One region of the Pararhizobium sp. LjRoot255 genome, then DNA from elsewhere that is predicted to be linked to it. Evidence: predicted binding sites of a transcription regulator. Region 1 holds the regulator's gene; the other holds the start of a gene.
The links. The regulator PhoB, encoded in region 1, activates phosphate uptake and scavenging genes when phosphate is short. The targets are predictions, from matches to a motif close to TGTCATNNANCTGTCAT.

Region 1 (7,219 bases):
ACGGAGGCTGAGCTACCCGCCGGTCATCCAATTGCAGCATAGATCGTGTGCCACGGTCCCGTTTTCAATATGCGCGATAAAGCGCTCGTCAAAGCGCGCCAAGGCACCAGGCGAGAACCGATTTCTGCGCATGCAGGCGATTTTCCGCCTCATCGAAGACCACTGACTGCTTGCCGTCAATCACGTCGTCCGTCACCTCCTCGCCGCGATGGGCAGGCAGGCAATGCATGAACAGCGCGTCCTTTTCGGCCTTCGCCATCAGCTCCGCATTGACCTGGAAGGGCTGGAAGACGTTGTGACCGCGCGCCCGGTGTTCCTGGTTCATCGACACCCAGGTGTCGGTCACCACGCAATGGGCGCCGACAACCGCCTGATCGGCGTCGTGATAGAGCTTGATGTCGCCGCCATTGTCGCGGGCCCAGTTGAGGATCTTGTCGTCCGGCTCGGAACCAAGAGGAACGGCCATGTTCATCCGATAGCCGAAACGGGCGGACCCTTCGACGAAGGAATGCAACACGTTGTTGCCGTCGCCGGTCCAGGCAATGGTCTTGCCCTTCACCGGGCCCGCATGCTCCTCGAAGGTCATGATGTCGGCCATGATCTGGCAGGGGTGTGTCGTGTCCGTCAGGCCGTTGATCACCGGCACGGTTGCGTGCTCGGCAAGTTCGAGCAGGCGGGTGTGATCGGTCGTGCGGATCATGATGGCATCGACATAACGCGACAGCACCTTGGCCGTGTCGCCGATGGTTTCGGCGCGGCCGAGCTGCATTTCGGTGCCGGAGAGGAACAGCGTCTCGCCGCCGAGCTGGCGCATGCCGACATCGAAGGATACGCGCGTGCGGGTCGATGGCTTCTCGAAGATCATCGCCAACATCTTGCCGGCAAGCGGCTTTTCGGCCGTGCCGGCCTTGGTGGCAGCCTTGCGGACGCGGGCGTCTTCGATGATCGCCCGCAGATCGCCTGCCGTCATGGCAGAAAGATCGAGAAAGTGTCTGGCCATTTCTATTCAAAGTCCTGTGTTTTCAGCATGGGAAGGGGGAACGTCGTTCAGGCCGAGGCCTTTCGTCGTTCCGCCGTCAGCTGTTCGGCCGCCCGCTCGAGCCGCGCCAAGCCTTCGCGAGCTTCCTCGGCCGTCGTTACCAGCGGCGGCAGCAGGCGGATGACGTTTTCACCCGCAGGCACGGCCAGAAGCCGCTCGGCGCGGATCGCCTTGAGCAGGTCTGCGGACGGTACCTTGGCCTTTATGCCGAGCATCAGGCCCTCGCCGCGAATTTCCTCGATGACATCGGGGAAACGATCGGCAAGCGAAGCGAGGCCCTGGCGGAAAACCAGCGCCACATCGCGGACATGCTGCAGGAAACCATCAGCCAATACAACATCGAGAACCGCGTTGCCGACAGCCATTGCCAGCGGGTTGCCGCCATAGGTCGATCCATGCGTTCCGGCGACCATGCCGGAAGCCGCATCCGCTGTCGCAAGGCAGGCGCCGAGCGGGAAACCGCCGCCGATCCCCTTGGCGACCGCCATGATATCGGGCGTGAGACCTGCCCATTCATAGGCAAACAGCTTGCCGGTCCGGCCGATGCCGCACTGGACCTCATCGAGGATCAGAAGCAGGCCGTATTCGTCGCACAGCGAGCGCACTTCCTGCAGGAATTCCTTCGGTACCGTGCGGATGCCACCCTCGCCCTGGATCGGCTCGATCAGGATCGCGGCGGTTTCCTCCGTGATGGCCGCTTTCAGCGCCGTCATGTCGTTGAACGGAACCTGATAGAAACCCGGGGCCTTCGGACCGAAACCCTCGAGATACTTTGCCTGACCGCCGGCCGCGATGGTCGCCAGCGTCCGGCCGTGAAAGGCGCCTTCGAAGGTAATGATGTGGAACTTTTCCGGATGCCCCTTGGAGAAGTGATAGCGCCGCGCGGTCTTGATCGCGCATTCCAGTGCTTCCGCACCCGAATTGGTGAAGAATACCTTGTCGGCAAAGGTGGCTTCAGTCAGCCGGCGGCTCAGGCTTTCCTGTCCGGGGACCTCATAGAGATTGGAGAGGTGCCAGACCTTGTCCGCCTGCTCCTTCAGCGCCGAAACGAGGTGCGGATGGGCATGGCCGAGCGAATTGACCGCGACACCGGCGGCAAAATCGAGATAGCGCGTGCCATCCTCCGCAACCAGCCAGACGCCTTCGCCGCGCTCGAACCGCAAGGGGGCGCGGGCATATGTGTCATAAAGCGGCGTGGCATCGGCCATGGCGCATGTCTCCTCAATCATCACGGTGATTGTTTCGGCTCAGCTCGGACTGAGGTCAGCCCTTAAAAAATCAAAATGCCGCCTCGCGGCGGCAAAATCACTATCTTCATTTCGCACCGCAATGTCAACAAAAGCCGGTAATTTGCGGCAATTCACGCCGCCAGCGCGACATCGATTTTTTTGACCGTACGCTCTTGCAAAAATGCCACGCATGCCAAGCAAGTTGGGGAAAACTCGAAAATCGATTCGCTCGGATTCCGGGGACTCTTGTCAGCGAGTCCCCCTACCTCTACCTTAACAATTAATTACTAGAACGCATGCGGCGGACCTAGTCACCAAAAGAGTTATCGCGTTTCAGCCTCGGAGTTCGTCCGGGGTACGGTGGAGGATTCGACCATCACCAACGCTGTGAATGGAGAAAAGACCATGAACTGGACTGACGAGCGGGTCGAGAAACTCAAGAAGTTGTGGTCAGAAGGATTGAGCGCGAGCCAGATCGCCGCGCAGCTCGGCGGCGTCAGCCGAAACGCGGTCATCGGCAAGGTGCACCGGCTTTGCCTGCCCGGCCGTGCCAAGGCCGGCGGCAGCACGGCAACCACCGCCCGCGCCAAGCGTCCGGCGACATCCGCACCGCGCGCGCCGAACTACGCTGCGCGCGTCACCACCCGCACCGTGACACGCACCACGGGCGCCACCGTCATGAAGGAACAGGTGGAAATCGACGCCATCGAGGACCAGGACGTCGCACCGGTCGGCAACGTGGTCGTGCCGATGTCCCGCCGCCTGGTGCTGACGCAGCTCACGGACCGCACCTGCAAGTGGCCGATCGGCGATCCTATGAAGGAAGAGTTCCATTTCTGCGGCAATGACTCGCCGGATACATCGCCCTACTGCACCTTCCACGCAAAGCTGGCTTACCAGCCCTCTGGCGAGCGCCGCCGGGCTCGCTGAGACGCCGCGAACAACTGAACATGAAAAAGGGGCCGGCCCCATTTTCATGTTTCACTCATATGCGGTCAGCTTTCCAGGGAATAGCCGGCGCCGCGCACGGTGCGGATCACATCCTGCATGTTGGAGAAGTTCAGCGCCTTGCGCAGGCGGCCGACATGAACGTCGACCGTGCGCTCGTCGACATAGATGTCGTGGCCCCAGACGCCATCCAGCAGCTGCGAGCGCGAAAAGACGCGGCCGGGCGAGGCCATGAAGAATTCCAGGAGCCGGAACTCCGTCGGCCCGAGGCGGACCTCGCGGGTCTTGCGGTGAACGCGGTGGGTTTCACGGTCAAGCTCGATATCGCCGCATTTCAGCAGCGTCGACAGCACTTCCGGCTTCGCGCGCCGCAGCATCGCCTTCACCCGCGCCATCAGCTCCGGCGTCGAGAACGGCTTGACCACATAGTCGTCAGCGCCCGTGGCAAGCCCGCGGACCCGCTCGCTCTCTTCACCGCGCGCCGTCAGCATGATGATCGGCAGGCGCTCGGTTTCGGAGCGTTGACGAAGCCTGCGGCACAACTCGATGCCGGAGACGCCCGGCAGCATCCAATCGAGGATCAGGAGATCCGGCAGGCGCTCCTGCAGCCGGATTTCCGCTTCGTCGCCGCGGTTGATCGTATCGACTTCAAAGCCTTCGGCCTCAAGATTGTAACGCAGGAGAACGCTGAGCGCCTCCTCGTCTTCGACAACGGCAATTCTTGGCAGCATGCGGTCTCAACTCCTTGACGCCTTGCCCTCATTGCAAGGGCTCGTCCGGCGGCCCGAAAGCCGTCGGGCAGTCAAATGCCTAGATTTCACTTACCTATTTCCGATCCGGCGCGGCGATCAGTTGCCGATCGCGCCGACGGTGTTGGCGGTATCGTCCTTCGGACGTTCCCCGACAGGCTGGGAGCCGGTCGCCATGTAATAGATCGTTTCGGCGACATTTGTCGCATGGTCGCCGATGCGTTCGATATTCTTGGCGCAGAACAGAAGATGCGTGCACGGCGTGATGTTGCGCGGATCTTCCATCATGTAGGTCAGGAGCTCGCGAAACAGCGACGTGTAGATCGCATCGATTTCGTTGTCCCGCTCACGGATGCTGTTGGCCTTTTCCGGCGACCGCGACGCATAGACGTCGAGCACTTCCTTCAGCTGCATCAGCGCGAGTTCGGCCAGGTGCTCCAGCCCGCGAGCCAGCTGCCGCGGCAAGCTGGCGCTCGAAACGGCGATCACCCGCTTGGCCGTGTTCTTCCCGAGATCGCCGACACGCTCAAGATCGGCAGCAATACGGATGGAGCCCATCAGTTCGCGCAGGTCGGATGCGACCGGCTGGCGTCTTGCGATGGTGACGATCACCTTCTCGCCGATCTGGCGTTCGGCCTCATCCATGATGGCGTCGTCGGAGATGACCTTCTGGGCGAGCGCCAGGTCGGCATTGACCAGTGCCCGCACGGATTCGGCGACCATCTGCTCGGCAAGGCCGCCCATCTCGGAGATGCGCCGGTTCAGGTATTTGAGATCTTCGTCATAGACGGAAGCAATGTGCGTGGACATGATCGTTTTTCCTTGTGTTCATGGTCCCGGTTCCAAGCGCGCCGCGCTCGCCACATGGGAAAGCGGCAAGGCATGGCGTCAGCCGAAGCGGCCCATGATGTAATCCTGGGTGCGCTGGTCATCCGGATTGGTGAACATCTTGTCGGTGTCGTTTTCCTCGACGAGATTGCCGAGATGGAACATGGCGGTGCGCTGCGAAACGCGCGCTGCCTGCTGCATCGAGTGGGTAACGATGACGATGGTGAAGTTGGTGCGCAGTTCGTGAATCAGTTCCTCGACCTTGGCGGTCGCAATCGGGTCCAGAGCCGAGCAGGGTTCGTCCATCAGGATCACTTCCGGGCTGACGGCGACGGCGCGCGCAATGCACAGACGCTGCTGCTGACCGCCGGAGAGACCGGTGCCCGGCTCATGCAGACGATCCTTCACCTCGTTCCACAGACCTGCCTTATGCAGGCTGGTTTCGACGATCTGGTCGAATTCGGCCTTGGAGCGCGCCAGGCCATGGATTTTCGGGCCATAGGAAACATTCTCGTAGATCGACTTCGGGAACGGGTTCGGCTTCTGGAACACCATGCCGACGCGTGCCCGCAGTTCGACCACGTCGATGGTCGGATCGTAGATATCCTCCTCGTCGAGCGTGATCTTGCCGGTGACCCGGCAGTTGTCGATCGTATCGTTCATGCGGTTCAGCGTGCGCAGGAAGGTCGACTTGCCGCAGCCGGACGGGCCGATCAGAGCCGTGACTGTGTTTTCACGAACGTTGAGGTTCACGTCGAAAAGAGCGCGCTTCTCGCCGTAATAGACCGACACGTCCTTGCCGATCATCTTGAAGGGAACAGTGTTCATTTTCTGGTCAAGCGCCTTTTCAACTGCTGCTTCTGACATCATGTTCATGTTCTTACCTCACTACCAGCGACGCTCAAAGCGACGCCGCAACAGGATTGCGCCAAGGTTCATAACCACAAGGAAAATCAACAGAATGATGATCGCGCCCGAGGTCCGTTCGACAAATGCACGTTCGGCTTCATTGGCCCACATGTAGATCTGCACGGGCAATGCGGTAGACGGGTCCATCGGCGAGCCGGGAAAATCGACGACGAAGGCCACCATGCCGATCAGCAGCAGCGGCGCCGTTTCGCCGAGCGCGTGCGCCAGACCGATGATCGTGCCCGTCAGCACGCCTGGCATGGCGAGCGGCAGCACGTGGTGGAAGACGGTCTGCATCTTCGAGGCGCCGAGGCCGAGGGCAGCCGCGCGGATCGAGGGCGGCACGGCCTTCAGCGCCGCGCGCGTGGCGATGATGATCGTCGGAAGGGTCATCAGCGTCAGCACCAGGCCGCCGACCAGCGCTGCCGAGCGCGGCATGCCGGCGAAGTTGATGAAGATCGACAGGCCAAGCAGACCGTAGACGATCGAGGGGACGGCGGCGAGATTGTTGATGTTGACCTCAATGAGGTCCGTCAGCCGGTTTTTTGGCGCGAACTCTTCGAGGTAGATGGACGCGGCGACGCCGATCGGCAGCGCCAACACAAGCACGATCAGCATCATGTAGAGCGAGCCGAGGGCTGCCACACCGATGCCTGCCGCTTCCGGGCGGCTGGAGGCGCCGAAGGTGAAGATGCCGGTGTTGAAGTCCTTCGTCAGGGCACCGCTATCGGTGAGCGTCTTCATCCAGGCGATCTGCTGGTCGTTGACCTTGCGCTTGGTTTCATCGACCTTGAGGTCGATCTGGCCCTTGTTGGCACTGTCGATATTGCCTTCGGCCAGCAGCGGCACGTTCACCGTGGTGCCGATTACCGACGGATTGGCAATGACGATGTCGCGCAGTTGGGTGCGGGCACTGGCCGAAACCATGTCCGTTGCCTTTTTGACCAGGGCGCGGTTGGCCGGGTCAATGCTCAGTGCCTTGACGAGGGCGTCGCGCACCAGCAGCGGATAGTTGGCCGTCATCAGCTTGGCCGGCTTTGTCGCTCGCTCGTTCTTCGGATCGATGACCTTTTCGGCGAACTCGATCGGCAACGTGATCGTCGTCTGCTGGAAGGCCGTGTAGCCGTTCGAAACGACCGTCCAGAGAAGGACGAACAGGAAGAATAGGCCGGTGAGGATCGCCGCCACGCCATAGGCACGGAAGCGGCGTTCGGCGGCGTAGCGGCGCTTGATGCCGATATCGCGTCTGGCTACAGCGGGGCGCACGAAGGCGGGGGACGAAGAGGAAACGATCTCGGTCATTCGTACTGTTCCCGATATTTGCGCACAATGTAGAGTGCATAGATGTTGAGGCCGAGCGTGATGCAAAACAGCGTGATGCCAAGCGCGAAAGCCACCAGCGTCTGCGGCGAGTTGAACTCGAGGTCGCCGGTCAGCTGATTGACGATCTTGACGGTCACCGTCGTCATCGCCTCGAAGGGATTGAGCTGCATGCGCGCGGCAACACCGGCGGCAAG
Region 2 (7,219 bases), 560 kb from region 1:
CAGCCCATTGACGCCGTCCTGAAAGATCATGCGGGCCACTAGAAACCGCAGGATGCCCGAGCGTTCCCGCAATTCTCCGATCGTGTGCCCAAGCTCGGCAAGGCCGGTGCGCACCGCAACGGCCGCAGGCACCGACACCCTCTGCGCGTCCGGCGTGAACAGGAACATCGGCAGGATGAAGATCAGGTACCAGACGGCCGAGATCGGTCCGGTAATGCGCGCATCGGCGCCGGTTGCCGGATCAAGGCCGAACAGCGGGTCCATTCCAAGAATTGTTTTGCCGGATTCAGGACTGCCGGCGAGAAGCGTGACCACGGCGATCAGCACGATCATGCCGCCAAGATAACCCAATCCCCAGGCCATGTTGGAAATGCGACCGATCTGGCTTTCGCTCACCAGCCGCGGCATCATCGAATCGTTGAAGACGATCGAAAATTCCGCCGCGATCGAAGCGAGAATGATGAAGATGAACGGATAGACCAGCGGCGATCCCGGCACAGCGTACCAGAGAAGAGCCAGGGACGCGATCTTGATCACGGCGAAGAAGGCGATCCAGGGTTTGCGCGTGCCGGTCGCATCGGCGATCGAGCCGAGCACCGGCGACAATATCGCGATGATGAAGCCGGAGATGGTGATCGTATACCCCCACATAGCCTGACCATGCACGGGATCGTCCGTGAGCCGGGAAACGAAATAAGGGCCGAAGATGAAGGTGATGATCACCGTGAAGAAGGGCTGGGCAGCCCAGTCGAACAGCATCCAGCCCGCAAGGCCGGCGCGCGATACTCTTGGCTCGTCGCTGGCCCCTGCGGTGATGCTGCTCACTTGATTCTCCACTGTCTGCTCCGCTTGTTTCGGCGCAGACAGTGTCACCTCGCCCTGTCCTGCGCAAGATCGCTGAGAAGACCGGCGGCGACGGTGATCTTGGCCAGCGTCGTTTCGCCCTTCTCCGTCAGTTGCGCCAACTGGTCGGTAATGCGGTTGACCCTGCTGCGATCGCTGTCCTGCCAGGCGAGCACCGGATTCTTTTCCGATTTCCCGTTGGCAAGCGCCGCGATGGTGATCTCGCGGCGGGCATTGGCGATATCGCTGATGCTGCGCGACAGTGCCATCGCCTCATATTGTTCCGTCGCCGAAACGCGCTCGGCTGCGGCCAGAAGCCGGGCGATCCGCAGGTTCTGGGTGACGCCGAAGTAGCTCTGTGCCGTGCGTGCCAGCGTCACGCCGGTCTCGGCGGAAATCTGCATGATCTCTGGCACCAGCGTCAGCAGGAACAGGCCGGCCACTTCGTCGGCCAAAACTTGCGGCACGCCGCGCTCGGCGAAATAGGCCGCCTTCTGGCGCGCCTCTTCGGCTGCGTCCTCCGGAATCGAGGAATGCAGGCTGGGTTTCAGTTTTGTGAGCGCCTGGCGCAGCTTGTCCACTGCCTCGCCGAGTGGCCCGGCGATTGCCCGTGTCCGCAATGTCCGTTCGGTCACGATGGCGAAGATGCGCCCGGCTTCCTGGTAAAGCTCGTTCTGGACCCGGCCGCTGACAATGGTGTCGAGTGCGTCGATTTCCCCCTGAATGCGCGTCAGGTCATAGCCGTCGCGCGCCAGCACCGCGGCTTTCACCACATCGGCCGGCATGAAGCCCGTCTGGTCGATGAGACTGCTGACGAAGGCCGGGCCGCCGCGATTGATCGTGTCGTTGGCGAGCACCGTGGCGATGATTTCTCGGCGCAGCCGGTGTTCGGTGATGTCGCTGGCATGCGCCTTGTGCATCTTCGCCGGAAAATAGTCGCGCAGTGTTGCAAGAAAATAGGGATCATCCGGCAGATCGCTGGCGACGATCTCGTCGAACAGGACGATCTTGGCATAGGACAAGAGCACGCCGATCTCGGCGCGCGTCAGCGCCTTGCCGCTCTGGTAGCGCTCGCTGAGCGCCACGTCGTTCGGCAGCACTTCCACCTTGCGGTTCAGATGCCCGTCGGCTTCCAGCCTTGTCATCAGCCGCGCTAGCGCCGTCCGGTTGCCAGCACCGAGCATCTCGGTGAGCGAGATCGACAATGACTGTTCGTAGTTATTGCGCAGAACCAGCGCCGCCACTTCGTCGGTCATCGAGGCGAGCAGCGTGTTACGCTTGGCGCGTGTCAGGCGCTCGTCTCGCATGGCGGAAGCCAGTGCGATCTTGATGTTGACCTCGAAGTCGGAGGAGTTGACACCGGCGGAGTTGTCGATCGCGTCGGAGTTGCAGCGTCCGCCCTTGAGACCGAAGGCGATGCGGCCGCGCTGGGTGACGCCGAGATTGGCGCCCTCGCCGATCACCTTGGCACCGACCTCGTCGGCCGTAATGCGGATCGGATCGTTGGCGCGGTCACCGACCTCCGCATCCGTTTCGCTCGGACCCCGCACATAGGTGCCGATGCCGCCGAACCACAAGAGATCGACCGGGCTTTTCAGGATCGCCGTCATGATCTCGAACGGTGTTGCCTGTTGCTTGTCGATGCCGATCGCCGCCATCGCCTGCGGCGTCAGCGTCACGGATTTCTCCGTGCGCGGAATGATCATGCCGCCGGCCGAAAGTGTCGTTCGGTCGTAGTCCTGCCAGCTCGAGCGCGGCAGGTCGAACATGCGCTTGCGCTCGGCAAAGGAGCGGGCGGTATCCGGGTCAGGATCGATGAAGATGTCGCGATGGTCGAAGGCGGCGATCAGCCGGATTTTTTCCGAAAGCAGCATGCCGTTGCCGAAGACGTCGCCGGACATGTCGCCGACGCCGGCGACGATGAAGGGCGTCGTCTGGATGTCGATGTCCATTTCGCGGAAATGCCGCTTGACGGTTTCCCAGGCACCGCGCGCGGTGATGCCCATCTTCTTGTGGTCGTATCCGGCCGAGCCGCCGGAGGCAAAGGCATCGTCCAGCCAGAACCCAGCTTCCTGCGCAAGCCCGTTGGCGGTGTCGGAGAAGGTCGCGGTGCCCTTGTCGGCGGCGACGACGAAATACGGGTCGTCCCCGTCAAGCCGCAGCGTGTCGGCCGGGGGCACGACATCCTGGCCAACAATGTTGTCGGTGATCGACAGCAACGTCCGAATATAGGTCTTGTAGGCCTCGGTGCCGGCCTTGAAGATCTCGTCTCGGGTGCCGCCCACTGGCAGCTGCTTCGGATAGAAGCCGCCCTTGGCGCCGACCGGCACGATGACGGCATTCTTCACCTGCTGCGCCTTGACGAGGCCGAGCACCTCGGTGCGATAGTCCTGCGACCGATCCGACCAGCGCAGGCCACCGCGTGCCACCTTGCCGAAGCGCAGGTGCACGCCCTCGACTTCGGTGCCGTAGACGAAGATTTCGCGGAACGGGCGCGGCTCGGGCAGGCCGTCGAGGATTTTCGGATCGAGCTTGAAGGCCAGCATCGCCTTCGGATTGCCGTCTTTATCTCGCTGGAAATAATTGGTGCGCAACGTCGCCATGATGGCATTGACGTAGCGGCGCAGGATCTGGTCTTCGTCGAGGCTGGGGACCGCGTTCAACGCCTGCTCGATCGCCGCCGAGAGCGCCGCCATGCGCTTCGTTCGCGGCTTGTCGTCGAGCGAGGGGTCCAGGCGGGTGACGAAGAGCTTGAAGATGTCGGCAGCGATAGCCGGATACTTGTTCAGCGTCTCGGCAATATAGCCTTGGGAATAGGTGATGCCTGTCTGGCGCAGGTAGCGCGCATAGGCCCGCAGAACGGTCACTTCGCGGGCCGTCAGGCCGGCAAGCATGATCAGCCGGTTGAAGTTGTCATCCTCGATCAGGCCGTTCCAGACGGCGAGGTAAGCTTCTTCCAGCATCGCGGCGCACTTGTCGAGGTTGAGTATGTGCCCGTCCCGATGGACCAGTTCCATATCGTGCAGAACGACGAGGCGCGGCCCGCTCGTAGCGTCGGTGACGGCGATATCATGCGTCTGTTCGCTGATCACCCGGAAGCCGAGATTTTCAAGCAGCGGAACACGATGGGAGAGCGACACCGGTTCGCCGGCGTGGAAGATCTTCAGCTCGAGAGCTCCCGGTGCCTTGCCGCGCTTCTGATAGAAGGCGATGCGGATGGGGTCGGTGGACAGGCAGGCCGCGATATCGTCGAGGTCGGCATAGGCTTCGGCCGGCGTGAACGCTGCCTGATAGGCTTCGGGGACGCTGATTTCGACACCCTTGTGGCGGGCAAGCAGGTTGAACCGGTCGATCCAGCGCGTGACGATCTCGCGCACGGCCTCCTCCAGCTTTGCCTGCGGCACACGGGGTGTCTTGCCGGTGTAGCGCCCGATGATGAAATGGACGCGTGCCAGGCCGCCTTCCGGAAAAGCTGGATAGTAGGCGGAAACGCGGCCGTCATAGATGGTTTTCAGGTAGTTGCCGATCTTTTCGCGGACATCGGAATCATATTGTTCGCGCGGCACATAGACGATCACCGAAACAAACCGATCGAAATGATCGATGCGCGGCAAAACCCGGATTCGCGGCCGGTCGCCGAGTTCGTTGATCTGTTCGCAGAAGCTTGCGAGCAGGCCGACATCGATCTGGAACAGGTCGTCGCGCGGATAGGATTCCAGCGTGTTGGCCAGCATCTTGCCGGAATGGCTCTGCGGATCGTAGCCGAAATGATCGACGATCTTCTCCACTTTGAAGCGCAACAACGGAATTTCCGCTGCCGGCCGCGTATAGGCGCTGGAGGTGAAGAGGCCGACAATGCGCAACTCTCCGGTGACGTTGCCCGCCTCGTCGAAACGCTTGACGCCGATGTAGTCCATATACGCGCGGCGGTGGACGACCGATTTCACATTCGCCTTGGTAACGATCAGGAAATCAGGTCCGTTGAGGAAGGCGAGGATTTCCGGCGTCGTCAGTACCGCGTCCTTGCCCTGGCGCAGGACATGAACGTCCGGATTGGAGAGAATGCCAAGCCCCCGGCCCTTGCCGCGCTCGACCACGGCGCTATCCCCCTTGCCCGAATAGGTGTATTCGCGCATGCCAAGGAAGGTGAAATTGTTGTCGCGCAGCCAGCGCAGGAAGGCCAGTGTTTCTTCACGATCGTTCTTCCTGCGTGAGGGAGCGTGGTTTTCGAGCTCGTTCATTGACTGGTCGAGCAGGGCCGTCATCTGCGTCCAGTCGCCAACCGCGTGATGTACCTGCGAAAGGACATTGCCGACCCGTGCTTTGAGGTCGTCCGCCTCCGCATCGCTTAGCCTGGAGAGATGAATCTGGATATGGCTGACCCGCGAGGCCGGATCGCTCTTTTCTTCCGGATCGAAGAGTTTAGCCGGCTTTCCAGCTTCGAGCACCAGGATGGGATGCACGGCAAGGTGAATATCGCGGTGGGTGGCGGTGACCTCGCCCATGATTGAGTCGTAGAGAAACGGCATGTTGCGGTCGGTGACGGACAGGATCGATACGTCCGTTCCGCCGGGGGTGACGCCATCGATGGATTCGACGGTGATGATCGGCCGGTCGCTTTCGCTCCGGCTCACTTCTTTCAGGGCATGCGCCGCGGTCAGCGCCAGCATCTGCGGCGTATATTGATCGAGATCATCATGGCTTGCTCGGCGGAACAGGATTTCCGGCGAAAGCATCGTCAGTCCAAGTGCCTTGCCGGCCTCGCATACAACTTCAAAGTGCCGGTCTCGTTTCGGATTGTATTTGGCGCCCATGGCAGTCTCTCCCCCGCAATCACCATTTTTGCCGAACCTAACAGAAGAATGGCCGTTGGCGACTGTTTTTGTGGATGTTTTTCGCGCATTTTGAGCGAATTCGGAATGGATTCATGAAAATTTCGGAGAAAATGCACCAATTTTGAAATTAAATCGGTTGTATTCGCTCAGCGATCCTGCTCATCTATTGGACGGCGAAAGGCGCTTTTTCATCTTTTCCTGGTCACAGTTGACAGCGGCATGACTGTCGGGCGATCTGAGGGTGTCGAAATAGCGGAAAAACATGAATGTCCGAGCCTGCACCCGGCGCCGTCATCGTCATTTCAAGCCATGTGATTCGCGGTTCCGTCGGCAATCGCGCCGCGGTCTTTGCGCTTGAGATGCTGGGTTATCCGGTCTGGGCTGTGCCGACGGTCATCCTGCCCTGGCATCCGGGCCATGGCCCCTCGACCCGGGTGACGGTGGGTGAGGACGACTTCAACAGCCTGATCGATGACCTCATCCGGGCGCCGTGGACAGGTGAAGTCCGCGCTGTTCTCTCCGGCTATCTCGGGGCAGCTCATCAAGCAGAAGGGATCGCGCGGCTCGTCGAGGCGCTGAGGAAGAAAAATCCCGACCTTTTCTATGCCTGCGATCCGGTGATGGGCGATGTCGGCGGCCTTTATGTCCCTGAGGCAACAGCGATAGCGATGCGCGACAGGCTTTTGCCGCTGGCGTCGCTTGCCACGCCCAACCGGTTCGAACTGTCCTGGCTCTGCGGCGTTCCGCTTGAAACCAACGCCGCCATTCTTGAGGCTGCTTTGGCGCTCGGGCCGCCGCGCATGCTGGTTACCTCGGCAATCGGGATGATGCACGGCAGCACCGGCAATCTCTATCTCTCCGGCAATCATGCGCTGCTGGCCGAACATCGCCTGATCGACAATCCCCCCAGCGGCACGGGTGACCTGCTCGCGGCGCTGTTTGTCGCCCGGCTTCTGGAGGGGCTGAAGGAGGAACGGGCGCTGCAATTGGCGACGGCCAGCGTCTTCGAAATCATTGCCCGCACCGGCAAACGCGGCGCCGACGAGCTGACGCTCGAGCGCGATGCCGCAAGCCTCGCGACGCCGATGGCGATGGTCCAGATGCGCCGGCTGATGCATCCAAGCCAGAAGCGGCGCTCGTGATGCGGCGGCGCACATCGCTCTTGCCTCCCCCTGCCCTGAGCGAATAAACCGGTTGGACCTTACGCGGGACGAGTTGGGAGATTTCACGGATGTTGCCGGCGGCATGGGCTGCCGGAAATTTGCATGTGCGCGGCGCACAAAGGCTGTGTCCCTCAGGTGGCAAGCGTGCAATGTACATCCCAATTGTCTTAAATAGTCGGAGTGATCGAGCACATGCAGCGTTTTCCGGACCATCTGCTGAACGGCTACAACAACTTCATGAGCGGGCGTTTCAACGAGCAGCAGCAGCGCTACAAGGCGCTCGCCGAAACCGGACAGCAGCCGCAAACCCTCGTTATTGCCTGTTGTGACAGCCGCGCCGCGCCTGAGACCGTCTTCGACAGCGGCCCCGGAGAGCTT

Region 2: a site for PhoB is predicted at 5,887-5,903, ahead of ACSQ2W_RS07855 (NAD-glutamate dehydrogenase). Genes of this name have one in related genera too.

What each region holds. Positions count from the first base shown of each region.
Region 1 is NZ_CAXUPQ020000001.1:1,037,215-1,044,433, forward strand. Features, by position in the region: gene argF (ornithine carbamoyltransferase) at 89-1,000, opposite strand; gene ACSQ2W_RS05150 (aspartate aminotransferase family protein) at 1,048-2,247, opposite strand; gene ACSQ2W_RS05155 (GcrA family cell cycle regulator) at 2,674-3,198, shown strand; gene phoB (phosphate regulon transcriptional regulator PhoB) at 3,264-3,947, opposite strand; gene phoU (phosphate signaling complex protein PhoU) at 4,065-4,775, opposite strand; gene pstB (phosphate ABC transporter ATP-binding protein PstB) at 4,854-5,669, opposite strand; gene pstA (phosphate ABC transporter permease PstA) at 5,682-7,004, opposite strand; gene pstC (phosphate ABC transporter permease subunit PstC) at 7,001-7,219, opposite strand, start outside.
Region 2 is NZ_CAXUPQ020000001.1:1,593,578-1,600,796, forward strand. Features, by position in the region: gene ACSQ2W_RS07850 (MFS transporter) at 1-825, opposite strand, end outside; gene ACSQ2W_RS07855 (NAD-glutamate dehydrogenase) at 870-5,657, opposite strand; gene pdxY (pyridoxal kinase PdxY) at 5,945-6,820, shown strand; gene ACSQ2W_RS07865 (carbonic anhydrase) at 7,034-7,219, shown strand, end outside.